DNA from 2 places in the Rossellomorea sp. GAMAL-10_SWC genome. Region 2 is predicted to be linked to the other one. Evidence: a T-box and tRNA genes for the amino acid it is inferred to sense, from the RefSeq annotation. Region 2 holds a T-box; the other holds one or more tRNA genes.

Region 1 (15,884 bases), 1.6 Mb from region 2:
TTAAATATAAAAAAAGGGGAATTGGTTGCTTTATTAGGTCCCTCCGGATCGGGTAAAACAACATTGCTGCGTATAATTGCCGGTTTAGAAAATCCAGATTTGGGTGAAATATTTTTTGAAGATCAGGATGTAGCAAATGTGCAGGTAAAAGAAAGAAATGTAGGATTTGTATTCCAGCATTATGCTTTATTTCAGCACATGACGGTTTTTGAAAATATTGCTTTTGGTTTGAAGGTTAGACCAAGAGCAACACGTCCGTTAAAACGAAAAATTAATGAGAAAGTAATGGAATTACTATCTTTAGTAAAATTAGAAAGCTTTGCAAATCGATTTCCTTCTCAATTATCAGGTGGACAAAGACAGCGTGTTGCATTAGCTAGAGCATTAGCTGTTGAACCAAGTGTTTTATTATTAGATGAACCATTTGGGGCATTAGATGCAAAAGTTCGAAAGGATTTAAGAAGATGGTTACGTAAACTCCATGATGAAATTCATATTACGAGTATATTTGTAACACATGATCAAGAGGAAGCACTTGAAGTTGCAGATCGAGTTGTCATTATGAATGGCGGGACGATTGAACAAATCGGAACACCTGAGGAAGTATACCATACGCCAGCAAGTCCGTTTGTTTATGATTTTCTTGGCAAAGTAAATTTATTTCATGGAAGGATAAATAAGGGGAGTTTAATAAGTGGAGGATTAGAAATTCCATTACCAGAATTAGTTGAACAAGAACATAAAGAACATAAAGAGGTTACGGGATATGTTCGACCTCATCAAATTACAATCGAAAAATTTGAAACAAATCAAACTTCGATCAGTGCAATCGTAACCCATATTCATGCTGTAGGACCTATCGTATATGTGGAAGTCCTACGGGAAGATACAAATGATTATGTTGAAATTGAACTCATGAACGAATTATTTTACGAACTAAATATTCAACTTGGAGAAAGGGTTTTTGTCCGTCCTAATGAATTGAAGGTATTTATTCCTCAAGATTATTCGATTTGACAAGATAAGAAAAAAATAAAAAGGTTAAGGAGCAGTGTCCTTAACCTTTTTTGATTAACCTTTTGCTGCTTCTAGTTCAGCTAGTTTTTCTTTGGCAATGATGTCGATTTCACGTTTTAGTTCTTCAACCATTGTTGCTTCAGGTACTTTACGTACGATTTCCCCATGACGGAAAAGTAATCCTTCACCACGAGCTCCAGCAATACCGATGTCTGCTTCGCGTGCTTCACCAGGACCGTTTACTGCACATCCAAGTACGGCAACCTTAATTGGTACTTTTAATGTTGAGATGTACTCTTCAATATCATTCGCAATACTAATTAAGTCAATTTCGATTCGACCACATGTAGGGCAAGAAATTAATGTCGCAGCGTTTGAAGATAAACCGAAAGATTTAAGTAATTCTCTTGCAACTTTTACTTCTTCAACTGGATCTGCGCTTAATGAGATACGCATTGTATTTCCGATCCCTTTACTAATGATTGCACCTAAACCAGCGGCACTTTTAACTGTACCAGCAAACAATGTACCTGATTCAGTAATACCTAAATGTAAAGGATAATTGAATGCTTTTGAAGCTTTTTCATATGCCTCAATTGCTAGGTTTACATCAGATGCTTTCATCGATACGATGATGTCATGGAAATCTAAATCCTCAAGAATTTTAATGTGATGTAATGCACTTTCAACCATTCCATCAGCAGTTGGGTAGCCATACTTCTCTAAGATTCGTTTTTCTAATGAACCAGCATTAACACCGATACGAATCGGAATTCCTTTAGCTTTAGCAGCATTTACTACTGCTTCAACTTTTTCCTTACGACCAATATTACCTGGATTAATTCTTATTTTATCTACTCCGCCTTCAATTGCTTTTAAGGCTAATTTATAATCAAAGTGTATATCTGCAACAAGTGGTATGTTAATTTGTTTTTTAATATCAGCGATTGCATTTGCAGCTCTTTCGTCTGGTACTGCAACTCGAACAATCTGACATCCAGCTTCTTCAAGTCGTTTAATTTCTGCAACTGTTGCTTCAACATCGTGTGTTTTTGTCGTTGTCATACTTTGGATTGAAATTTCATTTGCTCCACCAACAACTACATTACCTACTTTAACTGCACGTGTTTTACTTCTATGTGTAATTTCGTTCACGAGTAACTCGCTCCTTCAAAAATAACTTTATTTCTATTTTGTATAAATCTACATTATCATATTTTCTTCATGATTACTCATTTTATCAACTGGTTCTAAAGAAATATATCACAAATTTTATTTTTGTGAAGAGTAAATTGGGAATTTATATGATTTTCCACTTTGAATTTTAGTAGGTAAAAGTCCATTGTTTAATGCACTAAAATCTTTTGTAATTTGGCTAATTGGCTGGTTAAAATCAGGGTTAAGGTTTTCGATAATTCCTAAAACAGTGTCACCGTTTTTGACTTGAATTTTTTCATATTTTGGAAGTGAGGTTTCTTTTGTTTCTGATTTTGTTGCTTTTGCCACAGTAGCAATATGTTTAGTTGGGATCGTCCCTACTTGAAGGTCAAAGAATATTATATAAGCAAGCAATAAAGAACCTAGTAAAAAAGCTATTTTTTTCATTAATCATCACTCCTTTTGTAGACTATATGCTTGTCCACAACGAATATTCCTACTAGGAGCTTGGACTAATAAATATTTTAGCAAAAAAAAAGAAGTGTGAAACACACTTCAGTAAACATTATTTTTTAGATGGTAAATTTTTAATTGTTAATGTGTACATAGCAACTGTTAATATTATAAAAATTAACGTTTGGAATGAAATATTTACTTTCAATAATCCTAGCAATAAATAGAGAACAGTAGGTAGTGTTAAACTATACGAAACAATTGCAAAGCGTTGTCTAAAAGGCAAGTGCTTAGTCGACTTAAATAAAGATGCTATAAACGCTAATAATGTAGCAATTATAAATATAGAGATACTATAACCTAAATAAAATAAGAAAAATAACGCGATTAAGACTACTGGAAGTGCTTCTTTTATATTTTCAATAAATTTTGAAACGTCCGCTTTATTTATTACTCTTGATTTTAATGAAGGGTAAGGGAAATCTTGTTCGCCTTTTTCATTTTTCATTATTATTCTATTTTTTAATACAACAAATGCATACTGTTCATTTTTTAATTTTGTAGGTATAACTGTTTCCTTTGGATAAAAAGCATATTTATACTCGCCGATATTTCGTTCGAATGGCGTATTGTCGTTTATTGTTATTGATCCTTTGGTTAAAGTAATTGATTGAATATTATCTTTAAGCAGATCAGAAACATTATTGACCTGAAGCTTCACATCTTTTACTAATGAAAAGAATCCAGGAAGAGTATATAAAATTGCTAGTAGGAAAAGAAAAATGATTGTTTTACCGATTTTTTGGAGTCTATATCTTGATATTGTTTTTGGAGAGTATAAACTAAACCAAAATTGTTTAAATATATTCATAAACTCATCCTTTCTTATTTAATGTTATTTCACTTCCCGAAATTTATTATGTAGCTTTCGGGCTATTTTGTATATTATAATCTTTTTTTTGTAATTGAATATTAAACTTTAATTAAAATGATAAGAGCAAATAAGAAGAGGAAGACAATGGTTTTAGGATCGTATTTAAGTTTGGCTTTACATCTCGATAAAACAATTTATTTTCACTAAAAAATAGTTAATATAAATTAATAATCAAAAAAAAATAAAAAGTGTTGACGTCTAGTTCAAAACATGATAAATTAAATATTGTCTTAAGGACAACAGGAATTATTCCGCAGTAGCTCAGTGGTAGAGCACTCGGCTGTTAACCGAGTGGTCGTAGGTTCGAATCCTACCTGCGGAGCCATTTATATAGTTTGGCGGTGTAGCTCAGCTGGCTAGAGCGTACGGTTCATACCCGTGAGGTCGTGGGTTCGACTCCCTCCGCCGCTACCAATATTTTATTATGGAGTAATACCCAAGTCCGGCTGAAGGGATCGGTCTTGAAAACCGACAGGGGTGTAACAGCCCGCGGGGGTTCGAATCCCTCTTACTCCTTAATTAGTGAAAAAGTCTTCAACTATCATGTTGAAGACTTTTTTCGTTTTTGGTTTATAAATTAATCTAAGAAGATTTTATATCTTTTCTGATCCACATCGCTTAAATAATTTTCTTCCAAAAATTAATCTTTTTTACTTTCTTTCCCTTTTCTCAAGCATTACTATTGAAATCTTTCAGTATATTTGATAACTTTAAATTGAAATTCACTATTATCTTTGGGAGGAAATAAAAAATGTCAAAATTTGAATTACCACAATTACCTTATGCTTATGATGCATTAGAGCCACACTTTGATAAAGAAACAATGAATATTCACCACACTCGTCACCACAATACATATGTAACAAACTTAAACGCTGCTTTAGAAGGTAAAGAAGTAGCTGCTTCTTCAATTGAAGAATTAATTTCAAACTTAGATGCACTTCCAGAAGGTATCCGTACAGCTGTACGTAACAATGGTGGTGGTCATGCTAACCATAGCTTATTCTGGACTTTATTAACTCCAGAAGGCACTGGCACTCCAGTTGGTGAAGTTGCTGAAGCAATTAACGCTAAATTCGGTAGCTTAGATGAGCTTAAAGCTGCTTTCACTCAAGCTGCATTGACTCGTTTTGGTTCTGGTTGGGCTTGGTTAGTAGTAAACAATGGTGAGTTAGAAGTGACAAGCACAGCTAACCAAGATTCACCTTTAATGGAAGGCAAAACGCCTATCTTAGGTTTAGATGTATGGGAGCATGCTTACTACTTAAACTACCAAAACAAACGCCCTGACTACGTTGGTGCATTCTGGAATGTAGTAAACTGGGAAAAAGTAGAAGAATTATACCAAGCTGCTAAATAATTTATAAAAAATGAACACTACTTAATTTATTTAAGTAGTGTTTTTTTTTATGTTTAAAAAAGGATAAATTTTCATTTACTCGGAAAACTAGTTCATGAGACAAAGGAGAGTTTATGATGAGTAAGTGGAAATTTTTAATAGGTGACGTAGATTTAAATAAAGATTTAATACTTTTACTAAGTGTCGGTGGATTGTTTACTCTAGCGACAGCTTTATCTAGCACATTTGTAAATGTTTATTTGTGGAAGCAATCAAATAATTATTTACCAATTGCTTCGTACCAATTTTCGATCGCATTTTTTCAAGCTTTTACATTCGTAATAGCAGGTAGATTAGCTAAAACCATTGATCGAGTTGTCATTTTAAGAGCGGGTATTTCGTTTTTGGCAATATTCTACATAGTCGTTTTACTATTTGAAACGAAGACATTATTAGCAACAATATTAATTGGAGCGATTTTAGGAATAGGAAATGGCTGTTACTACTTAGCGTTTAACTTATTAACGTTTGAAGTTACAGAACCTGAAACTAGACAATTTTTTAATGGTTTTTTAGGGCTAATTAATTCGTTCACGGGAATGCTTGGCCCATTTATAGCTGGAGCGATTATTTCTTCAATGATTGGAAATAAAGGTTATCATTTTGTGTTTCTTGCTGCAGTTATTTTATTTATATGTGCAGTGGTCTTAAGTTGCTTCTTAGTTAGACGGGAACTTGATAGTGAGTTCAATATTAAGCGCGTCATTCAAGAAAGAAAATTAAATGATAATTGGCGGAGAGTAACATATGCTAATTTCTTTCAGGGGATTCGTGAAGGGATTTTTATGTTTGTTATTTCAATTTATATTTTCTTATCGACAGGAAGTGAATTTGCATTAGGGAAATACGGATTAATTACATCGTTAATTAGCTTTATTACCTATTATATTGTTACAAGAATTATTAAAGAAAATTTTAGAATGAAAGCTATATTTATTGGTGGTTTTTTACTATTTTGTGCTGTTTTTGTAATCGCTTTTAAAGTTTCATTTCCTTTATTAATCATTTACGGTGCAATAATTTCTTTGGCATATCCAATCATTTTAGTACCTTACTTATCTTTAACATATGATATAATAGGAAAATCGTATAAGGCCAGGGAATATAGAGTGGAATACATCGTTATACGTGAAGTGTATTTAAATAGCGGTAGAATGTTTTCTATTGCCGTTTTCATTGTATGTACATCACTATTCCAACCAGAACAATTTATTCCATTATTAATGTGTTTATTTGGTGCAGGACACTTTTTGGTCTATTTCGTAATGAGGAAATTAGAATATAAGCATGCTTAAGTATTGTCACTAAATTGTCAAAAACTTAGCAGTGATTCCTTTTCCGAATCATTAAAATATTAATATGTAGAATTAGTAATTGTAGAAAAAAGAGGAGAAAAAATGAATAAGCCTAAGAAATATAAAATCACACTACCAACACGACTGAATACACTATTTTTTCTTGTGTTTGTCTTATTTTCTTTTTTAATTCTAAGACTAGGTGTCGTACAAATTGTTAAAGGTGAAGACTATAAATTAGAATTAGAGCGTACAGAAAATATGACCGTCGACCAAGCTGTACCAAGGGGAAAAATTTTAGATCGTAACGGAAAGGTTGTCGTAGATAATACGCCTTTGCGTACAATTACGTATACAAGAAAAAAAGGGACAACTTCAGGCGAGTTATTAACAATGGCTACAAAATTAAAAAGTTATCTAAAGATGCCAACTAATAAAATAACTGAACGAGATAAAAAAGATTATTGGTTATTAACAAATCCTGAAGATGCAAAAAAATTAGTATCAAAAGAAGAGGATAAAACACTAAAAGCTCAAAATAAAGATGATGACGCTGCTTACAATAAAGCTTACTATAACTTACAGATTGATAAAATTACAGCAGATAATATTAATTCACTTAGTGCAAATGACTTACAGATACTTGCAATTTACAAACAAATGAGTGCTGGTTATGCACTAACTCCACAAACAATTAAAAGTGAGGGCGTTACTGAAAAAGAATATGCAACAGTTAGTGAACATTTAGATCAGCTTCCAGGTGTAGATGTAACGACAAATTGGGAAAGAAAATATGTTTATGGTGATACGTTCCGAACAATTTTAGGTAATATTACTTCTGAAAAAGAAGGATTACCTGCTCAAAATGTCGATTATTATTTAGCACGTGGTTATGACCGTAATGATCGTGTAGGAAAAAGTTATATTGAAAAGCAATATGAAGATGTTTTACGTGGTACAAAAGGTAAGGCACAAAATGTTATTGATTCGAATGGAAATGTTGTGGATACGAAAGTGATTACAGAAGGGGAACCTGGAAGTGATTTAGTACTATCAATTGATATTGAACTTCAAGGTAAAGTTGATGAAATTGTAAAAAGAGAGCTCTTAAAAGCTAAAGCAACTTCAAATGGTCGATATTTGGACCGTGCATTTGTTACGATGATTAACCCGAAAACGGGTGAAGTATTAGCAATGTCAGGAAAGCAAATTGTTAAAGACAAAAAGACAGGAAAAAATAAAGTTGTAGATTACGCAACTGGAAATGTTACTTCATCTTATGAGATGGGTTCAACAGTAAAAGGTGCAACTCTTTTAACTGGTTATCAAACTGGGGCAATTACTCCAGGACAAAGGCAATTCGATACTCCGATTAAAATTGCAGGTACTCCAGTAAAAGCGTCATATAAAAACTTCGGATGGATTAATGATTTAGATGCCTTAAAATATTCTTCAAACGTTTATATGTTCCGCACGGCTATGGCTATTGGACATGCACATTACGTTGAGAATAGGCCTTTAGATATCGATGTAAAAGCGTTTGATACATTCCGAAATAGTTTCAGCCAATTCGGTCTAGGTGTTAAAACTGGAATTGATTTACCAAATGAAGCAATTGGATTTAAAGGTGTAGACAAAAGCCCAGGTTTCCTACTAGATATGGCGATTGGACAGTATGATACTTATACACCACTACAATTAGCTCAATATGTTTCTACAATCGCAAATGGAGGTTACAGAATTCAACCACATGTTGCGAAAGAATTAAGACAACCTTCAATCGGCGAAGATAGTGGAGTCATTAGACAAGAAATTAAACCTAAAGTATTAAACCGTATTGATATGAAACAATCATACATCGATCATGTTAAACAAGGTTTAATCAAAGTCTATAATGAAACTGGTGGTACTGCTCACAAATACTTCACAGGCGTAGATTATAAAATAGCCGGTAAAACAGGTACAGCCCAATCTGTATACGACGGTCCAGATCGTAAAAAATACAATGGGCCACAAAAAACTTATAATGAAACATTGATGGGTTATGCTCCATATGACAATCCTGAAATTGCCTTTGTCGTAGTAGTTCCTTGGTTACAAACTGACCAAGCGCCAGTAAATAAATACATTGGCCGAGATATTATGGATGAATATTTTAAATTGAAAAAAGATAGACAATCAATTTATAATGACGAACCAAAAGATAATTTAGATATGCAAGACAATCAAGGTAGTCAAGATAATCAAGACACTCAAAATAAAAATCAATAAGAAGAGAAGGGATTAAACCCTTCTCTTTTTTTTTTGGAAAACTCTATTTCTACACCCTTCCTACACCCTTCCTTCACCTTCTGAACTTATTTACATAATCTTTACATTCGGTTAAAACAGGTTTAATAGTTTGAGAATATGATTATTCATGTAAGTACTAATGAATTTTAACGATTATAAAGTTTATCTATTGTTTAGTTAATATTTTATATATCAAAAATAGAATGCTTCCTTTAGGATGAGAGGGGATCGAAAGTTATGACAATGACATTAAATAGAGAGAATTTTACTAAAAATGATGATATTGAAGAGACAAATACAAACGTGAAAAAATCAATTGTATATGATACTCAAGATTTAAATTTATGGTATGGACAAGATAAAGCATTAAAAAATATAAATTTAAGCATTTATGAGAATGAGGTTACTGCGATTATTGGACCCAGTGGTTGTGGTAAATCGACCTATTTAAAAACGTTAAATCGTATGGTTGAGTTAGTTCCTTCAGTTCGAACAGAAGGGAAAATTCTTTACCGCGAACAAGATATTTTCGATAAAAACTATCCTGTTGAAGAATTAAGAACACACGTAGGAATGGTATTCCAAAAGCCAAATGTATTCCCTAAATCAATTTGGGAAAACGTTGCGTATGGACCAAAAATACATGGAATTAAAGATAAAGCTACATTAAATCAGATTGTTGAAAAAAGTTTAAAAGGTGCAGCAATTTGGGATGAGGTTAAAGATCGTTTGCATGAGAATGCTTTTGGTCTTTCAGGAGGGCAACAACAACGTTTATGTATCGCGCGCTGTTTAGCAATCGAGCCTGATGTTATTTTAATGGATGAGCCAACGTCAGCGCTAGATCCTATTTCAACTTTAAAAGTTGAAGAGTTAATTCACGATTTAAAGAAAGATTTTAGTATTATTATTGTTACGCATAATATGCAACAAGCAGCTCGTGTTTCTGATAAAACTGCTTTCTTTTTAAGCGGTGAAGTAGTTGAGTTCTCAGATACAAATAAACTGTTCTCAACACCTAAAGATAAACGTACTGAAGACTACATTACTGGACGATTCGGATAATAGAAGGGAACAGGTGAAAAGAGATGAGAAATCAATTTGAAGCAGACTTAAAAACATTACAAGAAATGATCATCGAATTGGCTGAGAAAACAAAAAAAGCAGTCATCAAAAGTATGGCGGCATTTCGTACAGAAAATATTGAACTAGCTTTAGAAGTAATTGACGAAGATGAGCGCATTAATAAATTAGAAAAAGAAGTGAATGAATTAATTTTAGTGATTATTACAAGACAACAACCAGTTGCTGTAGACTTAAGAAGAAATTTAACTGCTATTAAAATTGCTCATGATCTTGAACGAGTTGCGGATTATGCAGTAAATATCGCAAAATCGACAATTCGTATTCGTAGTCGTCAAGAAAACTTACCATTAGAGAATATAGAAAAGATGCATGAACTTGGCTTAGATATGTTAACAAAAGCTTCAGAAGCATACCGAACAGAAGATTTACAAGCTGCCAAAGAGATTGGTGAAATTGACGATATTGTTGATGAACTATATGGAACTACTGTTAGAACTTTAATGACAAGTATTGCAAATTCACCTGAGCATGTATCTAATATCATGCAAATGGCATTTATTTGCAGATATCTGGAAAGAATTGCTGATTATGCAACAAATATTGCTGAGAATATTTATTATTTAGTTAAAGGGAAACATTATTTATTAAATCAATAAATATAAGACTATAGTTTATAACAGTTAAATAAATTAGAAGGGTGTTCAGACAAAATTTACCTGAATGCCCTTTTGTCATATTTATGAAATATTAAGCATACTTCTTTAACTAGTATAAGATATTGAGGTGGTAATAAATGAAGGTTGTTATTTTAGCTGGAGGATACGGTCAAAGGCTTTTACCAATTACTAACAACATTCCTAAGCCACTATTACCAATCGCAAATAGAGCGGCAATTGAGCATTTAATATTACATTTAACAAGACTTGGGTTTAATGAATTTATCATTCAACTTCATTATATGTCCCAAGCAATAATCGAGACAATTAATGCAATGAAATTAAAAAATGTTTCAATTGATTATATTATAGAAGAAAAAAGTTTAGGGTCTGCTGGATGTTTAAGACTTTCTAAGCATTTTCTTCATGAACCCTTTCTATTAGTGAATGGTGATATTTTATTTGACGGAGATATTCGGGAGGCATTAAAAACTCATTTTGAAAGTAAAAGTAGATTTTCTATGTTTGTAAAACAAGTTGATAAATGTGGATCATACGGAAATGTAAAAGTAAAAAATGGACAAATAATCGATTTTATTGAAAAGCCGAATGAAGGTAGTGAAATAAGTAAATTAGTTAATACTGGAATTTATATTATGAGTCCTGAATTATTATATCAAATTCCAGAAAATCGTTATTTTGACATTAGTAATGATCTGATTCCTTTAATGTTAAAAAATAATATCGGTTTAAATGCTTTTCATTTAAAAGGTTATTGGATTGATTATGGGACCCCTAGAAGATTTGCAAAACTAAACGTAGATTGGATTGAAGAGAAATTAAACTTACCTATTCCTGCCGTTCAAATATTACCGAGAATCTTTTTAGGTGAACATGTAACGATAAATAATAATGTTAAGATTGTTTCTCCCGTTATTATTGGGAATGATGTTACGATTGAAGAGAACTGTGTAATCGGCCCATATGTGTCGATTAGTTCTAATATTCGCATCGATCAAGGCAGTGTATTACATCATCAAGCTGTCTTTCAAAAATATACTCTGAATTATGAGAATAAGTTTGTACATAATTCAATAAAAAAAATATCAAAAGAAATACATTGAATCAATAAAAACTATGGAAATTATCGCGAAAGAATGTTATTATATACAAGTCTGATTATGTCACTATGTCAGGAGGGAAAATAAAATGCGCGTAAATATTACTTTAGCATGTACAGAATGCGGAGATCGTAACTACATCACTACTAAAAATAAACGTAATAACCCAGACCGTCTTGAGCTTAAAAAATATTGCCCAAGACTTAAAAAAGTTACAGTTCATCGCGAAACAAAGTAAACAGTAGGAATTTTCCTACTGTTTTTTTTATATCTAAATACTTATAATTTTAATTAGAATACATATCAATGAACTTTTACTTTAGAAAACTCGATCCTGACCTATGGAGGCCATTATTATGGAAAAAAAAGAAATTAGAAATTCTATGATGAAAAACTTGAAAAATATTTCAGCATCGGAAAGAGACGAAAAGTCAAAAAAAATTATAGAAAAATTATTAAATACAGAAGAAATGAAGAGTGTAGATATAATAGCAACAACAATGCCAATGGAGCATGAAATAAATACTAAGTATTTAATCACTGCTTGTTGGAAAATGAATAAATCAGTTGTTGTCCCTAAATGCAACCATGAGACTAGAAAAATGCATTTTTACAAAATCAATTCATTTGATGATTTAAAGAAAGGTTATTTTGGAATACAAGAGCCGATAGAAGAAAAATGCGAGGAAATAAGTAAAGAACTTATTGATTTAATAATTGTGCCTGGAGTAGCATATACAAAAAATGGTGAACGACTAGGATATGGTGGTGGTTATTTTGATCGCTACTTAGAAGATTATAATAAACAACACTTAGCCTTAGCTTATGACATTCAAATTATTGAAGAAATACCAACCGAAAAACATGACATTAAGATGCCGTTGATTTTAACAGAGTCAAGAATAATAGAAGCGATGTAATAAGTGCATAATGTGACGCGATTTGTTTGAAAATAGGTAAAAGAGTCTTATTGAAAAAAATTAAATTTGTGCAGGACTAATATTGTAACAAATTTGTAAAAAGTTTCACAAACTTTGAGTGGAAATACATATATAATAAAGAAGTCCCAGTTACTTACACTTTTAACACAAATGAGGTGGATATTATGTTACACAAAGAAATAAATCGTGTCGCACTTATCGGAACAGGCGCAGTTGGAGCTAGTTATGCTTTTGGTATGTTAAATAAAGGTGTTGCCGAAGAACTAGTTATGATTGATTTAAATAAAGATAAAGCGGAAGGGGACGCAATGGATTTAAGTCATTGCCTTCCTTTTGTAGATTCTAGAACAAAAATTTGGGCTGGAGATTACAGTGATTGTAAAGATGCGAGTTTAGTCGTCATTACAGCTGGAGCAGCTCAAAAGCCTGGAGAAACTCGCTTAGATTTAGTTGCAAAAAATTGTGCTATTTTTAAAGGGATTGTTGGAGAAATTATGGCTTCAGGATTTGACGGTATCTTTTTAATTGCCACAAATCCGGTAGATATTTTAACTTATGCAACTTGGAAATTTTCAGGACTACCAAAAGAAAGAGTAATCGGATCTGGTACTAGTTTAGATACTGCACGATTTAGATATATGCTTGGGGATTATTTTAATGTTGATGCAAGAAATATCCATGGATATATTATCGGTGAACATGGTGATAGTGAACTGCCAGTTTGGTCTAAAACAAATGTTGGTACCTCACCAGTACACCATGTATTAAAGAAAAATCCAAAATACAGCCAAAGAGAGCTTGATGAAATCTTCTTAAATACACGTGACGCCGCATATCACATTATAAAGAAAAAAGGCGCAACGTACTATGGAATTGGTATGGGCTTAGTTAGATTAACAAAAGCGATTCTAAAAAATGAAAATAGTATTATTACGGTTTCTGCATATTTAGATGGACAATATGGAGAACGCGATATATATATTGGCGTTCCAGCAGTAATTAATCGTGGTGGAATTCGAGAAGTTGTTGAACTAGATTTAAATGAATTAGAACAACGTCAGTTTAAAAACTCCGTAGACACATTAAGAAGAACGATGGAACCTGTTTTGGGTAACGAAAATTAATAGATGATTTTTTTCAGAAGTTAAATAATGAGTTAATAAGACCTCTTTCTATTTGAAAGAGGTCTTATTGTATAGAATATTTGAAAAATATGCCAACTTTTTATATTGTAAAAGTAACAAAAAGAATTAAGGAGGTAATTTTGAAAAAAATAAATAGTAAGTACTCATGGGTATTAATAGTGATATTCATTATTGGGCTAGCTCTATTTTTTGGAAACCAAAATTTTCTTAATAATCATCTAAAAAAGACTAAAGAGACTTCACTGAAATTTCCTAATTACGATGATACAGCAATCGAAGCTGAGAATGGATTATTAGCTGTAACGAACCCTACATCTAATTTAGTATTAGTTAATAAAGAAAGAAAGCTACCAGATGGGTATGAACCACCAGATCTAGTTTATCCGGTTGTTCCTTTACATGGAGTAAACAAAGATAAGACATTAATGAGGAAAGAGGCAGCTCATGCTTTAGAAAAATTATTTGAAAGAGCAGAAGCGGATGGTATAAAGCTGACTCCAGTTTCCGCATATCGCTCTTTTGATCGCCAAAAAAGCTTGTATAATTATTATGTACAAATTCATGGTGAAGATTGGACTCAATCTTTTAGTGCTGTTCCTGGTACAAGCGAACATCAAACAGGTTTATCCATAGATGTATCATCTCCAAACTTCGGTAACAAGCTTGAACAAGGATTTGGAGAAACGAAAGAAGGAACTTGGCTTGCAGACCATGCACATGATTTTGGATTTATCATTCGTTATCCAGAGGACAAAGTTGATATTACAGAATACAATTATGAACCATGGCATATAAGATATCTCGGGATAAAATACGCTACATATTTATATAAAAATGATTTAGCTTTAGAAGAAGTAATGAAGCCTAAAAAATAATTAAAAATGCCTACAAAATAAATGGTTTGTTTGGTATTTCACATTGACGAGTAATCGTTTCCAACTTATACTTATTACATGTTTAGAAAGATAAAATAATAGGAGTTAAGTATGAAATCCGTATATGATATTCAACAATTTCTAAAGAACTATGGGACCTTTATTTATACAGGTGATCGATTAGCAGACTTGATGTTAATGCAAGATGAGCTAAAAGAATTATTTTTAGCGAATATACTTGAAAGTAAAGATTTACAAATTGCGACCATGATATTAAAAAAAGAGATGGATGAAATAAAAAATAAAACGGTTTGAAGAAATCGTTTTTTTTAGAATCTATTGCAAACGATTTCACTACGAAGGGAGAAGACATTATGGCTAAAATGATTGTAGGTGTCGATTTAGGTGGTACAAGCATTAAATTGGCATTATTAACAAATAACGGGGAATTCATCGATAAATGGGAAGTACCAACAGATAAATCTGATAGTGGTAAGCATATTCCTAAAACAATTACAATTGCAATTGAAGAAAAGCTTAAACAGATGGATAAAACAAAGGAAGATATCGCTGGAATCGGTATTGGAGCTCCAGGTTCGGTTCGATTAGAAGATGGACTTATATTTGCAGCAGTAAATTTAGGGTGGGTTAATTTTCCTTTAAAGGAAATTCTAGAAAACGAATCAGGAATTCCTGTAATCGTTGATAATGATGCAAATATAGCAGCTGTTGGCGAAATGTGGAAAGGTGCTGGAAATGGAGCAAAAGATGTAGTAATGGTTACGCTTGGAACAGGAGTGGGCGGAGGCGTAATTGTAAATGGGGACGTTGCACATGGAATTAGTGGATCTGCTGGTGAAATTGGCCATATCACAGTACAACTTGAAAATGGAGTATTATGTAACTGTGGAAAAAGAGGATGCTTAGAAACTATCTCTTCAGCTACAGGAATTGCAAGAATAGCAAATGAGAAATTACAAAATACGACAAAAGAGACGGTTTTAAAAGAAATGTCGAATGGTTCACCAGTTACTACAAAGGATGTTTTTGAAGCTTATTCCAATGGTGATGAAGTTGCAGAAGAAATCGTTAATCATGTAATGAGATATCTAGCTTTAGTTTTAGCCGGAGTTGGAAATACTTTAAATCCTGAAAATATCATTATTGGTGGCGGAGTATCAAATGCAGGTGAACTGTTATTAAAACCTCTAAAGAAATATTTTGACGAATTTGCTTTTACAACAGTGCGAGATTCGACAAAACTTTCAATTGCAAAATTAGGGAACGATGCAGGAGCAATTGGAGCAGCTTATTTAGTAAAAAAATTTATTACTAATGAAATTTAACTTAAATTTAAGGTACTTCTAATTGAAGTACCTTATTATGTTTATTGTATTGAATTGAAAAAAAAATTAGTTATTTGACGACGGAACTAGTTTATGATAAATTGAATGACGTTAGAAAAAAACTAAGGTAACGTCAAATAAATTATTAAGATTCATTCATCTAGTA
Region 2 (15,884 bases):
TAGTAGAATTACCTATAAAGGCGGAGTAATTGTTTTTCATTATAGAAAATAGCGTTTAGTAAAGTTAACTATTCTTTTGCTATAATGAGAAATATGATCTTTTTATTATAAAGTTATTGCAATCAAAAAAGATTAATGGTATATTATTAAACGTTGTCACATTAAACCAATAAATGAGGCAAGAAAATAATATAAAAAAGTTGTTGACCAAACAAACTTAAATATGTTATTATTATATAAGTCGCTAAGAGATAAGCGACAAAATGAACTTTGAAAACTAAACAAAACATGAAGTAAACGTCAATTATTAGTTTTTTGAGCAATACAAGATTTAAACTTAACTTTTATGGAGAGTTTGATCCTGGCTCAGGACGAACGCTGGCGGCGTGCCTAATACATGCAAGTCGAGCGGACTAATGGGAGCTTGCTCCCGTTAGTTAGCGGCGGACGGGTGAGTAACACGTGGGCAACCTACCTGTAAGACTGGGATAACTTCGGGAAACCGGAGCTAATACCGGATGATATAAAGGAACTCCTGTTCCTTTATTGAAAGATGGCTTCGGCTATCACTTTAAGATGGGCCCGCGGCGCATTAGCTAGTTGGTGAGGTAACGGCTCACCAAGGCGACGATGCGTAGCCGACCTGAGAGGGTGATCGGCCACACTGGGACTGAGACACGGCCCAGACTCCTACGGGAGGCAGCAGTAGGGAATCTTCCGCAATGGACGAAAGTCTGACGGAGCAACGCCGCGTGAGCGATGAAGGCCTTCGGGTCGTAAAGCTCTGTTGTTAGGGAAGAATAAGTGCTAGTTGAATAAGCTGGCATCTTGACGGTACCTAACCAGAAAGCCACGGCTAACTACGTGCCAGCAGCCGCGGTAATACGTAGGTGGCAAGCGTTGTCCGGAATTATTGGGCGTAAAGCGCGCGCAGGCGGTTTCTTAAGTCTGATGTGAAAGCCCCCGGCTCAACCGGGGAGGGTCATTGGAAACTGGGAAACTTGAGTGCAGAAGAGGAAAGTGGAATTCCAAGTGTAGCGGTGAAATGCGTAGAGATTTGGAGGAACACCAGTGGCGAAGGCGACTTTCTGGTCTGTAACTGACGCTGAGGCGCGAAAGCGTGGGGAGCAAACAGGATTAGATACCCTGGTAGTCCACGCTGTAAACGATGAGTGCTAAGTGTTAGAGGGTTTCCGCCCTTTAGTGCTGAAGTTAACGCATTAAGCACTCCGCCTGGGGAGTACGGTCGCAAGACTGAAACTCAAAGGAATTGACGGGGGCCCGCACAAGTGGTGGAGCATGTGGTTTAATTCGAAGCAACGCGAAGAACCTTACCAGGTCTTGACATCCTCTGACAACCCTAGAGATAGGGCTTTCCCTTCGGGGACAGAGTGACAGGTGGTGCATGGTTGTCGTCAGCTCGTGTCGTGAGATGTTGGGTTAAGTCCCGCAACGAGCGCAACCCTTGATCTTAGTTGCCAGCATTTAGTTGGGCACTCTAAGGTGACTGCCGGTGACAAACCGGAGGAAGGTGGGGATGACGTCAAATCATCATGCCCCTTATGACCTGGGCTACACACGTGCTACAATGGATAGTACAAAGGGTTGCAAGACCGCGAGGTGGAGCTAATCCCATAAAACTATTCTCAGTTCGGATTGTAGGCTGCAACTCGCCTACATGAAGCCGGAATCACTAGTAATCGCGGATCAGCATGCCGCGGTGAATACGTTCCCGGGCCTTGTACACACCGCCCGTCACACCACGAGAGTTTGTAACACCCGAAGTCGGTGGGGTAACCTTTTAGGGGCCAGCCGCCTAAGGTGGGACAGATGATTGGGGTGAAGTCGTAACAAGGTAGCCGTATCGGAAGGTGCGGCTGGATCACCTCCTTTCTATGGAGACATCATGAACCGATGGTTCATGTATGAAAATGTTTCTTCATTGTTTTGTTTAGTTTTGAGAGTTCACTCTCAACTTTGTACCTTGAAAACTAGATAATGTCATTCATTAAACTGCGTAAGTTTAATTCAATTAGTTTTAAAATTAGTTAAGTTAGAAAGGGCGCACGGTGGATGCCTTGGCACTAGGAGTCGATGAAGGACGGGACTAACACCGATATGCTTCGGGGAGCTGTAAGTAAGCTTTGATCCGGAGATTTCCGAATGGGGAAACCCACTACTCGTAATGGAGTAGTATCTTTACCTGAAGACATAGGGTACTGAGGACAGACCCAGGGAACTGAAACATCTAAGTACCTGGAGGAATAGAAAGCAATAGCGATTTCCTGAGTAGCGGCGAGCGAAACGGAAGATAGCCCAAACCAAGAGGCTTGCCTCTTGGGGTTGTAGGACACTCTATACGGAGTTACAAAGGAACGGGGTAAATGAAGCGACCTGGAAAGGTCCGTCAAAGAAGGTAAAAACCCTGTAGTTGAAACCTCGTTCCCTCTTGAGTGGATCCTGAGTACGGCGGAACACGTGAAATTCCGTCGGAATCTGGGAGGACCATCTCCCAAGGCTAAATACTACCTAGTGACCGATAGTGAACCAGTACCGTGAGGGAAAGGTGAAAAGCACCCCGGAAGGGGAGTGAAAGAGAACCTGAAACCGTGTGCTTACAAATAGTCAGAGCTCGTTAACGAGTGATGGCGTGCCTTTTGTAGAATGAACCGGCGAGTTACGATCCCGTGCAAGGTTAAGTTGAAGAGACGGAGCCGCAGCGAAAGCGAGTCTGAATAGGGCGATATAGTACGTGGTCGTAGACCCGAAACCGAGTGATCTACCCATGTCCAGGATGAAGTTCAGGTAACACTGAATGGAGGTCCGAACCCACGCACGTTGAAAAGTGCGGGGATGAGGTGTGGGTAGCGGAGAAATTCCAATCGAACTCGGAGATAGCTGGTTCTCCCCGAAATAGCTTTAGGGCTAGCCTTATGTGTTAGAGTCTTGGAGGTAGAGCACTGATTGGACTAGGGGCCCCCAACGGGTTACCGAATTCAGTCAAACTCCGAATGCCAATGACTTATCCATAGGAGTCAGACTACGAGTGATAAGATCCGTGGTCAAGAGGGAAACAGCCCAGACCGCCAGCTAAGGTCCCAAAGTATACGTTAAGTGGAAAAGGATGTGGAGTTGCTTAGACAACCAGGATGTTGGCTTAGAAGCAGCCACCATTTAAAGAGTGCGTAATAGCTCACTGGTCGAGTGACTCTGCGCCGAAAATGTAACGGGGCTAAACGTATCACCGAAGCTGCGGATTGATACCGTATGGTATCAGTGGTAGGGGAGCGTTCTAAGGGCGTTGAAGCTAGATCGTAAGGACTGGTGGAGCGCTTAGAAGTGAGAATGCCGGTATGAGTAGCGAAAGACGGGTGAGAATCCCGTCCACCGTATGCCTAAGGTTTCCTGGGGAAGGCTCGTCCTCCCAGGGTTAGTCAGGACCTAAGCCGAGGCCGACAGGCGTAGGCGATGGACAACAGGTTGATATTCCTGTACCACCTCATTTCCGTTTGAGCAATGGAGGGACGCAGAAAGATAGGGTAAGCGCGCTGCTGGATATGCGCGTCCAAGCAATTAGGCTGATGTGTAGGCAAATCCGCACATCATAAGGCTGAGTTGTGATGGCGAGGGAAATATAGTACCGAAGTTCCTGATTCTACGCTGCCAAGAAAAGCTTCTAGCGAGGAAATAGGTGCCTGTACCGCAAACCGACACAGGTAGGCGAGGAGAGAATCCTAAGGTGAGCGAGAGAACTATGGTTAAGGAACTCGGCAAAATGACCCCGTAACTTCGGGAGAAGGGGTGCTCTTTTGGGTGTATGCCCGGGAGAGCCGCAGTGAAAAGGCCCAAGCGACTGTTTAGCAAAAACACAGGTCTCTGCGAAGCCGCAAGGCGAAGTATAGGGGCTGACGCCTGCCCGGTGCTGGAAGGTTAAGAGGAGGGGTTATCCCTTACGGGAGAAGCTCTGAATTGAAGCCCCAGTAAACGGCGGCCGTAACTATAACGGTCCTAAGGTAGCGAAATTCCTTGTCGGGTAAGTTCCGACCCGCACGAAAGGCGTAACGATTTGGGCACTGTCTCAACCATAGACTCGGTGAAATTATAGTACCTGTGAAGATGCAGGTTACCCGCGACAGGACGGAAAGACCCCGTGGAGCTTTACTGCAGCTTGATATTGAATTTTGGTACAGCTTGTACAGGATAGGTAGGAGCCTGAGAAGCCGGAGCGCTAGCTTCGGTGGAGGCGTCGGTGGGATACTACCCTGGCTGTATTGAAATTCTAACCTAGAGCCGTGATCCGGCTCGGAGACAGTGTCAGGTGGGCAGTTTGACTGGGGCGGTCGCCTCCTAAAGAGTAACGGAGGCGCCCAAAGGTTCCCTCAGAATGGTTGGAAATCATTCGAAGAGTGTAAAGGCATAAGGGAGCTTGACTGCGAGACCTACAAGTCGAGCAGGGACGAAAGTCGGGCTTAGTGATCCGGTGGTTCCGCATGGAAGGGCCATCGCTCAACGGATAAAAGCTACCCCGGGGATAACAGGCTTATCTCCCCCAAGAGTCCACATCGACGGGGAGGTTTGGCACCTCGATGTCGGCTCATCGCATCCTGGGGCTGTAGTCGGTCCCAAGGGTTGGGCTGTTCGCCCATTAAAGCGGTACGCGAGCTGGGTTCAGAACGTCGTGAGACAGTTCGGTCCCTATCCGTCGTGGGCGCAGGAAATTTGAGAGGAGCTGTCCTTAGTACGAGAGGACCGGGATGGACACACCGCTGGTGTACCAGTTGTTCTGCCAAGAGCATGGCTGGGTAGCTATGTGTGGAAGGGATAAGTGCTGAAAGCATCTAAGCATGAAGCCCCCCTCAAGATGAGATTTCCCATAGCGTTAAGCTAGTAAGACCCCTGAGAGACGATCAGGTTGATAGGTCAGAGGTGGAAGCGTGGTGACACGTGGAGCTGACTGATACTAATCGGTCGAGGACTTAACTAACAAGTTTGATAATGACATTATCTAGTTTTGAGGGTACGAAGTACAACTCTATAAATCAGGTGATTATGGCAAAGAGGTCACACCCGTTCCCATACCGAACACGGCAGTTAAGCTCTTTTGCGTCGATGGTAGTTGGGGGTTTCCCCCTGTGAGAGTAGAACGTCGCCTGGTAACGAAAAACATCAGCTATTCGGCTGATGTTTTTTGGTTTATTATGTAGTTAAAAAACGATGAATTAAATAAGGAATTTTTTGTTCTGTTGTTGTTAAAAATTGGTTTATTAAAGGATAATCATCAGTAGAATAAGTCTGTAAAAGTTCACACCACCAGTCAGTTTCATATCGACAAATCATACTCAAGTTATATAAAAGTAGATAGTGGTATAGAATTTCAGGTAATAATAAAAGCGCTTCCTTTTGTGATTTTATAAAATAATTTTGATTTAATATATTAAAATAAAATGGTGCTTTACTTAAAATTTTATCAGGAAAATTTGACTTAATTTTAATTTGCTTTTGATTCTGTTCAACAATTACAATATCTATTGAAGCTTGCTTTGATTGAAGAAATGAAATAAAACGTTCTGAAGTAAAATGATAAGATGACAAAATTTGTTCAGGTAGAGTGATTACATCATGATCAACTGTAGTTGGAAGAAATAAGTTTCCTTTTTTGGTAATTTTAAGGACCTTATTTAATTCCGGTATTGATTGTAAAAGCTGAAGCATTGTAAATTTTTCGTTTTCTAAATTATTTAGATTAAATAATACTTTAGAAGCATGAGTAAATAATCCATTTTTTTGGATTTTAACTTCGTCATCAACAAAAGAGTATCCTACTTTTTTTATTTTTCTTGAGGTAACACCATGAGCCAGGATTGCGGTGGTACTCGGATAATCAGGATCCACGGTGAGGATGCAAGCCTTTAATAATTGTACAAGCCCATAAAACAGTAATGTAGGTTTTACATTAATTTGCGAATTTTGAGCTGCATGAAAATAACTTTTCCCATGCTCAATGTAATATAAAAATGGATAAGCATTACGGAAAGCCTTTGATTTTTGTTCCTTGAAATTAGTTCGTTCATATTTTGTTTGAAGATAGCTTTTTGAATATTGCGCAGAGCTAAAATAACATAGCTCATCCCATACATTACTATACGAATATAACATAAGAGAGGAACTCCTTATTAACTGAATATTTAAACATAATTTGACTTCCTTGACAGTGTTTTATCCTATTGTTAATCTACTAATAATATTTATACGTGTATAGGGGGGCTTTTTTATGTGGGAATCAAAATTCGTAAAAGAAGGACTTACTTTTGATGATGTATTACTAGTTCCAGCGAAATCTGAAGTACTTCCAAATCAAGTTGATGTGAGTGTGAGATTAACTGAAAAAATTCAATTAAATATTCCATTAATCAGCGCAGGGATGGATACAGTTACAGAAGCAGATATGGCCATTGCAATGGCTAGACAAGGTGGACTAGGTATTATCCACAAAAATATGTCAATTGAAGAGCAAGCTGAACAGGTAGACAAAGTAAAGCGTTCTGAAAGTGGTGTAATTGATGATCCATTCTTCTTAACACCATCTCATAAAGTTGCAGACGCTGAATATTTAATGGGTAAATATCGTATTTCAGGTGTACCAATCGTAAATGATACGGAGAATCGAAAATTAGTAGGTATTTTAACAAATCGTGATTTGCGTTTTATTCAAGATTATTCAATTGTTATTTCAGATGTTATGACAAAAGAAAATCTTGTAACTGCTCCTGTTGGAACTACACTTGCAGAAGCAGAAAAAATTCTTCAAAAACATAAAATCGAAAAGCTACCCCTAGTTAATGAAGACGGTACTTTAAAGGGCCTAATTACAATTAAGGATATCGAAAAAGTAATCGAGTTTCCAAACTCAGCGAAAGATCAACAAGGACGATTACTTGTAGGTGCAGCTGTAGGAGTAACAAAAGATGCACTGCAAAGAGTAGAGTTATTAGTGAAAGCTAATGTAGATGTAATTGTAATTGATACAGCACATGGTCACTCTAAAGGCGTTATTGAAAAAGTAAAAGAAATTAGAAGTAGATTCCCAGAATTAGCAATCATCGCAGGTAATGTTGCAACAGGTGAAGCAACAAAAGAACTTATTGAAGCTGGAGCAGATATCGTTAAAGTTGGTATTGGACCAGGTTCTATCTGTACAACTCGAGTTGTTGCTGGAGTAGGTGTTCCTCAACTAACAGCGGTTTATGACTGTGCTTCTGTTGCTAGAGAGTACGGAGTTCCTATTATTGCTGATGGCGGTATTAAGTACTCTGGTGATATCGTTAAAGCCCTTGCAGCTGGTGGACATGTAGTTATGTTAGGAAGTATGTTTGCTGGTGTACAAGAAAGCCCAGGTGAAACAGAAATCTTCCAAGGTAGACAATTTAAAGTATACCGTGGTATGGGTTCTGTTGGAGCAATGGAAAGAGGAAGTAAAGATCGTTATTTCCAAGAAGGTAATAAAAAACTAGTTCCTGAAGGTATAGAAGGACGTGTTCCATATAAAGGCCCATTAGCTGATACAGTTCACCAACTAATTGGTGGAATTAGAGCTGGTATGGGTTACTGTGGTACTGCTACATTAAATGAATTAAGAGATAACGCACAGTTTATTCGTATGTCTGGTGCTGGATTACGTGAAAGTCATCCACACGATGTTCATATTACAAAAGAAGCACCAAATTACTCACTATAATAATTTAAGCAATGTACCTAGGGCAATTACAAGAAATTGTAGTTGCCTATTTTTTGGGAAATAATTGTGTTAAAATGTACAAGTGAGATTAAAGGTTGGAGGTAAAACAGTGATTGGAAAGAAAATACTAACGAAATTAATCGTAATAGCATTAGCGATAACTATAATCATCCCAATGAATTTACGACCGGCTGCTGCAGAGGACGTATTAGACATTAAAGCTAAAGCTGCAATTTTAGTTGATGCAAATTCAGGGAAAATATTATATGAAAAAAATTCAAAAGCTCCATTACCGATTGCAAGTATGTCAAAAATGATGACAGAATATCTAGTTAATGAAGCTGTAAAAAATGGAAAAATCTCTTGGGACGATAAAGTAACTGTTTCTGATTATGCTCATAAAATCTCTCAAAACACAGGATTATCTAATGTACCACTTGAATTAGGTGGTCAATATACAGTAAGAGAACTATATGAAGCAGCTGCTATTTATTCAGCAAATGGTGCGACAATTGCACTAGCAGAAAAAATTGGTGGATCTGAGAAAAACTTCGTCCAATTAATGAACGATAAAGCAAAGAAACTAGATCTAGGAGACGTTAAATTTGTTAATGCTACTGGTTTAGTAAATAAAGACTTACAAGGTATGCAACCAGAGGGAACTTCCCTTACTGATGAAAATATTATGTCAGCAAACGGTGTTGCAAAATTAGCTTATAATCTAATCAAAACATATCCTGAAGTACTTCAAACTTCTTCAATTCCAAAGAAAACATTCCAAGAAGGTGGCAAGTATCCAGTAAAAATGGATAACTGGAACTGGATGTTACCAGGGTTAGTATTTCAATACCCAGGTATGGATGGATTAAAAACGGGTTCAACAGATTCAGCTGGCTTCTGTTTTACTGGAACTGCTAAAAGAGATGGTCAACGTTATATTACAGTTGTAATGGGGGCAAATTCTTATAACTCAAGATTTAGTGAAACGGCCAAATTAATGGATTATGGTTTCAGTAACTTCGAAAAAGTTACATTGGTATCAAAAGGTCAAACAGTAAAAGGTAATAAAACAGTAAAAGTAGTTAAAGGTAAAGATAATGACGTAAAAGTAGTAGCAAAAGACGATGTTACTTTAGCTATAAAACGCGGCGAAGCTAAAAATTATAAAGCAACAGTCCAATTATCAGGTAAATCAATTGATAAAGATGGAAATATTATAGCTCCGATTAAAAAAGGAACAAAGGTTGGACAAATTGTGGTTAAATCTTCAAAGAATGAAGATTTAGGATTTATCAATACTAATAATCAATCGTACGATTTAGTAGTTGATAAAAGTGTTGATAAAGCAAATTGGTTAGTATTATCATTTAGAGGAATTGGATCATTTTTTGGAAATTTATGGGATAGTATCATAAGCGGAATTGGTGGTTTATTTAAATAAATTTCTATATAAACATATCAGTAATTGTTAAGTTGTCATTTTTTCAGTAAAATAAAAGTAAGGTAACTTTAACTAGGGGAAGAGAAATACTAAAATGTTACCAAGTAAGCTTTAATAATGGAGGGGCATAACAATGAATTTAACAGGAACAGAACGTGTAAAACGCGGCATGGCAGAAATGCAAAAAGGCGGCGTTATTATGGACGTAGTAAATGCTGAGCAAGCTAAAATTGCAGAAGCTGCTGGTGCAGTAGCAGTAATGGCATTAGAAAAGGTACCATCTGACATTCGTGCAGCTGGTGGAGTAGCTCGTATGGCTGATACAAGTATTACTGAGGAAATTCTTAACGCTGTTAGTATTCCTGTAATGGCTAAAGCTCGTATTGGACATATCGTTGAAGCGCGTGTTTTAGAAGCAATGGGAGTAGATTACATCGATGAGAGTGAAGTATTATCTCCAGCAGATGATATCTTCCATATTAATAAATCAGATTACACTGTTCCATTCGTTTGTGGTTGCCGTAACTTAGGTGAAGCACTTCGTCGTATTGGTGAAGGCGCATCTATGCTACGTACAAAAGGTGAGCCAGGTACTGGAAACATTGTAGAAGCAGTACGTCACTTACGCCAAATTAACGGAGAAATCCGCAAAGTAGTTGGTTTATCTCGTGATGAATTAATGGTTGAAGCTAAAAACCTTGGCGCTCCATTCGAATTATTACTTCAAATTAAAGAGCTTGGTCGTTTACCAGTTGTTAACTTCGCTGCTGGCGGCGTAGCAACACCTGCAGACGCAGCTTTAATGATGGAATTAGGGGCTGACGGTGTATTCGTAGGATCTGGTATCTTCAAATCAGAAAACCCTGAGAAATTTGCTCGTGCGATTGTACAAGCTACTACTCACTATCAAGATTATGAATTAATCGCTAACCTTTCTAAAAACTTAGGTCCTGCTATGAAAGGTATCGATATGAGACAACTTGCTGCAGCAGATCGTATGCAAGATCGTAGCATTTAAGTTGGTGATTTTATGAAAATAGGTGTATTAGCATTACAAGGTGCAGTTCAAGAACATATAAATGCAATTAAAGCATGTGGTGCTGAAGCTGTTATCGTGAAACGTGTAGAACATTTAGATGGACTTGATGGTATTGTATTACCTGGTGGTGAGAGCACTGCAATGCGTAAGTTGCTTGACCACGTTGGGTTATTAGAACCGTTAAAAGAGAAAATCGAAAATGGTTTACCAGCATTTGGTACATGTGCAGGCATGATCTTACTTTCGAAAGTGATTGCAAATGATGACACGGTGCATCTAGGAGTTATGGATATGGTAGCTGAACGTAATGCTTATGGTAGACAAGTGGATAGTTTTGAAGTAAACATTCCAATTAAAGGTGTATGTGAAGACTACCCAGCTGTATTTATCAGAGCACCATTTATTCGTTCAGTATCAGGTGATGCAGAGGTTATTGCGGAACATGATGGTAATATTGTAGCAGTTAGACAAAATCACATGTTAGCAGCATCTTTCCATCCGGAATTAACGAATGATTACCGTTTTATGAGTTACTTTGTAGAGATGGTTAAGGAAAAAAGTGCAAATTTAAGTATGTAACTATTGAAAAAAGTAAAAGCTTATAGTAAATTATTATATAATTTAAATTGTTTAAAGCGATGAAAGAAAATAGTAGCAGGTTCTAAATTTATAGAGAGTCGGTGGTTGGTGCAAACCGATAATGAAGACTTGTGAATCCATTCTTGAGTGGGTTACGGAATGCTGTACAGCTAGTAAGTAACCCCGGTACTATAGTCCGTTAACTATACTAAGGTGGAAGGATTATTTATTAATTCTTCAATTAGGGTGGCAACGCGGGTAGCTCTCGTCCCTTTTATGGGATGAGGGCTTTTTTGTATTTATTTTTATCCTTTAGACAATAAAAGAATAGGAGGAATTTAAAATGTTAGACATTAAATTATTACGTAGTAATTTTGAAGATGTTAAAGCAAAGCTTCAGTTACGTGGTGGCGATATAAGCTATATCGAAAAATTTGAAGACTTAGATTTAAACCGTAGAGAATTACTTGTTCAGGTGGAAGGCTTAAAAAGCCGACGTAATGAAGTTAGCCAAGAAATCAGTGTATTAAAGCGTGAGAAAAAAGATGCAGAAGCACTAATTGTTGAGATGAGAGAAGTTGGGGATAAAATTAAAGCTCTAGATGAAGAGATTAGAACTTTAGAAGAACAACTAGATGCTATTTTATTTACAATTCCAAACTTAGTTAGTGATTCAGTACCAGTGGGATTAACAGAAGACGATAATGTTGAAATTCGTAGAATAGGTGAAGTTCGTACATTTGATTTTGAACCAAAGGCACATTGGGACTTAGGTGTTGATTTAGACATTTTAGACTTCGAACGTGGAGCAAAAGTTACTGGTAGTCGTTTTACTTTCTATAAAGGCTTAGGGGCTAGACTTGAACGTGCTTTAATCAGCTTTATGTTAGATCTTCATACAGAGGAGCATGGGTACACTGAAGTATTACCTCCGAACCTTGTAAATCGTGCTAGCATGATCGGTACAGGTCAATTACCAAAATTTGAAGAAGACGCATTCCGTATTGAGAAAGAAGACTTTTTCTTAGTACCTACTGCAGAAGTACCTGTAACAAACTATCACCGTGACGAAATTCTTGATGCTGCACAATTACCGATTGCATATACGGCATATAGCGCGTGTTTCCGTTCTGAGGCAGGTTCTGCCGGTCGTGATACACGTGGACTAATTCGCCAGCATCAATTTAATAAAGTTGAACTAGTGCGCTTTGTAAAACCTGAAGATTCATATATTGAGTTAGAAAAATTAACAGGTCAAGCAGAAAAAGTTCTTCAATTATTAGGACTACCATACCGTGTCATTACATTATGTGCTGGAGATATTGGATTTTCTTCTGCAAAAACGTATGACATTGAAGTTTGGTTACCAAGCTATGATGCATACAAAGAAATTTCTTCTTGTAGTAACTTTGAGGCATTCCAAGCAAGAAGAGCGAATATACGCTTTAGACGTGATCCAAAAGGAAAACCAGAATTTGTTCATACATTAAACGGCTCTGGTCTTGCAATTGGACGTACGGTTTCTGCAATTTTAGAAAACTACCAACAAGCAGATGGCTCAGTTATTATTCCTGAAGTTCTTCGTCCGTATATGGGTGGAAAAGAAGTAATTAAATAAAAAAAGCAGATGGTATTTGAGAAGTGATTCTCAGGTCCATCTGCTTTTTGTTTAGATCGTTTTAACATTAATTTTATAATTATGTGTGTTCCACAATTCCATCCATTTTTTAATGGCTGAAATTAAAATAACGACACCTAAAACTAACATAATGATAGATAAGACACCATTTAACATACTATAACCGGCTGCATTATGGTTTAGATACACATTTTTGATCATCCAGTATCCTGCATAATTTACAGTGATAAATAGGTAGGCAAGAGGAATCAAACAAGTAAGCATATACCAACGTTTATCAGCTATCTTTAATAGCACTGTTGCCCCTATGATTAATCCAATAGAAGCCATTAATTGATTAGATACTCCAAATAGTGCCCAGATTGATCCAATATCCCCTGAAAATAAGAGATACCCCCACATAAAGCATGCTAGTGCACTAGCAAAAATTGATCCTGGTATCCAATCTGTTTTCTTCAATGGTTTATAATATTCACCAAAGAAATCTTGAATTAAATATCGTGCTACTCGAGTTCCAGCGTCAATTGCTGTTAAAATAAATACGGCTTCGAACATAACAACAAACTGGAAGAAATATGATGCTAAGTGACTAAACCATGGGATAGATGTAAATATGTAGGTCATACCAACCGCCAAGGTAACAGCTCCACCAGTACGTCCTTCTAAACTTAATCCAATTTCTTTACTAAGTTCCGGTAAGTGGACAACATTCATTCCTAACGTTTTAAATACTTCTGGAGTAGAGTTAATTGCAAAGTAGTCTGCAGGCTGAAGTGCGGTAGCAGCGATTAAAGCCATAATACCTACTAAACATTCAACTAGCATTGCACCAAATCCTACGACCTTTATATCGGTCCATCGATCAAGCATTTTTGGAGTTGTTCCAGAGCCCACAAATGCATGAAAACCTGAGATTGCTCCACATGCAATTGTAATTGAAATAAAGGGCCAAACTGGACCAGCTAAAATGGGTCCCCCGCCGTTAACAAATTTAGTTACAGTCGGAAATTGGATGGATGGATTAATAATAAATACCCCAATAATGAGTGCAATAAAGACACCGATTTTCATAAAGCTACTTAAATAGTCACGAGGTGCCAGTAAGAGCCATACTGGCAAAGCAGCAGCAAAAAACGCATAGATAGGTAGTATAATTGCCAAAGTTCTCGTATCAAATGTTAAAAAATCACCAATAGCAGTTTCTTGTATAGTCGGTCCCATAAAGACTCCAACCATTAATAAAATAAATCCAATTGTTGAAGCTAATTTTAAATTGCCAGTTTTTTTATAAAGTAGACCAACCCCCATCGCAATTGGTATTGTGATTCCAACTGCAAATGTCCCCCATGGATTATTTTCAAGCGCATGTAGAACAACCATTGAAAGACCGGCCATTGTAATTGTAATAATGAAAAGCATAGCTAGTCCCGTACAGAAGCCTGCAACAGGTCCAAGCTCTTCTTTTGCTACTTCTGATAGCGTCTTTCCTTTCTTTCTCATCGAAGCATATAACACAACAGCATCATGCACTGCTCCGCCGATTACAGCACCTATTAAAAGCCATAACAGACCTGGAAGGTACCCAAATTGAGCGGCTAAAATTGGACCAACTAGAGGGCCAGCTGCTGCGATTGCAGCAAAGTGATGACCGAATGTTACCCATTTGTTAGTAGGAACATAATCCTTACCATCATTTAACTCGTGAGCTGGAGTAGGTATAGAATCATTTAACTTAAGTACCTTCACAGCCATAAATGTTCCGTATAGACGATATGCAATCATCAAAATACACATAGAAGCAATAACAATTGTAACCGCATTCATTTTAATTAATAAGCCTCCCCTGTTTCTTTTTATTTACATTCATTTTACTTTATGAAAATTAAAATTTTGAATTTTCAATGTAAGATGCAATAAAAACAGGTTGAGAAGCATGAATGGATTATTGAAATACAAGCTTTATAAATTAAAAAGTTGTTTTAGCTCTTTTGTGTATGTCCGGCTAACGGGTACTTTTTCACCATCATTCATAATTAAATTGTAGGTGGAATTAAACCAAGGCTGAATTTCAATGATTTTATCCAAATTAACAATATAGCTCCGATGGACACGGGTAAATGATGTATTTTGTAGCTTTCGTTCTAAATTGATTAAAGGTTCATTTATTTGATAAGTCATCTTATCAGTAACGACACTTGTTTTACCTTCTTGTGTAAAAATATAAATGATCTCTTCGAATGTTATTAAAAGAATTCTTTCATCAACCGATATAGCCAATTTATCTTGTTTTAGAAGAGGGGGATACTTTTTTACCTCAGTTTTAATAGAGTTTATACTTAGCTTAGCTAATTTTTCAATAGTTTTTTGAATTCTTATTTCATCAAATGGTTTTAAAATATAATCAATCGCGTGTAAATCGAATGCATTCAAAGCGTACCCGTCAAAAGCTGTTGCAAAGACGATTGCTGGTTGATGGGTGAGATCCTGTAGTTTTTGAGCTAATTCCAATCCACTTTCATCAGCTAACTGGATATCTAAAAATACAACATCGACTTCTTCTGTTTGAATGAATTTCAATGTACTTCTAATTGAGTCCGCTTCTCCAACTATTTCGACTTCCTTGCTTCTTTTTAGTAAATAAGCTAGTTCGTCTCTTGCTAATGGTTCATCATCTACAATTAGTGCCTTTAACATTATTTATCCCTCCATTACTTCTTGCGTTAATGGGATTCTTATCGATACTTTCGTTCCAGTGTTTAGATCGGATTTTATTTGAAAATATTCTCTTTCCCCGTAAATTTCTTCAATTCGTTTTTTTATATTCCATAACGCTGTTCCTGTTCCCTCTTTAGACTGAATAGTTTCGTTCCCAATTGTATTTAGTAGCTCTGGCGAAATCCCCTTGCCGTTATCTTCAGTAATAAGAATCATATCATTATTGAATTCATATGCTTGCACAGTTACCATTAATTTCTTTTCTTTTGAAAACGCATGTCGAATCGAATTCTCTATAAGTGGTTGAAGTGTAAAAGGGGGGATTTGAACCGTTTTTAAATGAGGTTCTATTTGGAACTCAACATGGAATTTAGAAGGAAACCTAGTTTGTTCAATCGTTAAATATGCTTCTACATGTTCTAATTCCTTTTCTAAGGTGACTAAGGTCTGCCTTGCCCCTTGTAAGTTATTTCGAAAAAAAGTACTTAAATGGATTAGTAATTTTCTAGCTTGATCTGCATCTGTTCTAATTAAACTTGAAATTGTATTTAAAGAATTGAACAGGAAGTGGGGATGCATTTGTGCTTGTAATGCTTTTATTTCAGCATCTTTCACTAATTTTCGCTGTAGTTCAGCCTCTGCTAATTCCAGTTGGGTTGAAAAAAGTTTAGATAATCCGTCTGCTAGTTCTTTCTCAACTTTGTCTAACTTGTTGGAATCCGTATAATATAGCTTT

The links. A T-box is a leader RNA that pairs with one kind of tRNA and senses whether it is charged. The one in region 2 lies ahead of serS (serine--tRNA ligase), so its partner is inferred to be a tRNA-Ser.
Region 1: it encodes a tRNA-Ser, which carries the amino acid that the T-box ahead of serS (serine--tRNA ligase) is inferred to sense. The anticodon was not compared.

What each region holds. Positions count from the first base shown of each region.
Region 1 covers NZ_CP144911.1:2,686,169-2,702,052, reverse strand. Annotated here, with positions in the region: gene V5E38_RS13455 (sulfate/molybdate ABC transporter ATP-binding protein) at 1-1,017, shown strand, start outside; gene ispG (flavodoxin/ferredoxin-dependent (E)-4-hydroxy-3-methylbut-2-enyl-diphosphate synthase) at 1,072-2,172, opposite strand; gene yqfZ (protein YqfZ) at 2,290-2,622, opposite strand; gene V5E38_RS13440 (DUF1189 domain-containing protein) at 2,741-3,499, opposite strand; tRNA gene V5E38_RS13435 (tRNA-Asn) at 3,813-3,887, shown strand; tRNA gene V5E38_RS13430 (tRNA-Met) at 3,900-3,976, shown strand; tRNA gene V5E38_RS13425 (tRNA-Ser) at 3,989-4,078, shown strand; gene V5E38_RS13420 (superoxide dismutase) at 4,314-4,922, shown strand; gene V5E38_RS13415 (MFS transporter) at 5,039-6,256, shown strand; gene V5E38_RS13410 (peptidoglycan D,D-transpeptidase FtsI family protein) at 6,359-8,527, shown strand; gene pstB (phosphate ABC transporter ATP-binding protein) at 8,786-9,613, shown strand; gene phoU (phosphate signaling complex protein PhoU) at 9,637-10,290, shown strand; gene V5E38_RS13395 (nucleotidyltransferase family protein) at 10,428-11,414, shown strand; gene rpmG (50S ribosomal protein L33) at 11,500-11,649, shown strand; gene V5E38_RS13385 (5-formyltetrahydrofolate cyclo-ligase) at 11,768-12,331, shown strand; gene V5E38_RS13380 (L-lactate dehydrogenase) at 12,517-13,476, shown strand; gene V5E38_RS13375 (M15 family metallopeptidase) at 13,626-14,372, shown strand; gene V5E38_RS13370 (YqgQ family protein) at 14,484-14,687, shown strand; gene V5E38_RS13365 (ROK family glucokinase) at 14,744-15,718, shown strand.
Region 2 covers NZ_CP144911.1:4,333,523-4,349,406, reverse strand. Annotated here, with positions in the region: gene V5E38_RS21175 (HAMP domain-containing sensor histidine kinase) at 1-29, shown strand, start outside; rRNA gene V5E38_RS21170 (16S ribosomal RNA) at 344-1,893, shown strand; rRNA gene V5E38_RS21165 (23S ribosomal RNA) at 2,047-4,984, shown strand; rRNA gene rrf (5S ribosomal RNA) at 5,040-5,155, shown strand; gene V5E38_RS21155 (YaaC family protein) at 5,197-6,156, opposite strand; gene guaB (IMP dehydrogenase) at 6,272-7,735, shown strand; gene V5E38_RS21145 (serine hydrolase) at 7,911-9,176, shown strand; gene pdxS (pyridoxal 5'-phosphate synthase lyase subunit PdxS) at 9,310-10,194, shown strand; gene pdxT (pyridoxal 5'-phosphate synthase glutaminase subunit PdxT) at 10,207-10,794, shown strand; T-box leader at 10,845-11,070, shown strand; gene serS (serine--tRNA ligase) at 11,138-12,412, shown strand; gene cstA (carbon starvation CstA family protein) at 12,464-14,257, opposite strand; gene V5E38_RS21120 (LytR/AlgR family response regulator transcription factor) at 14,393-15,127, opposite strand; gene V5E38_RS21115 (LytS/YhcK type 5TM receptor domain-containing protein) at 15,131-15,884, opposite strand, start outside.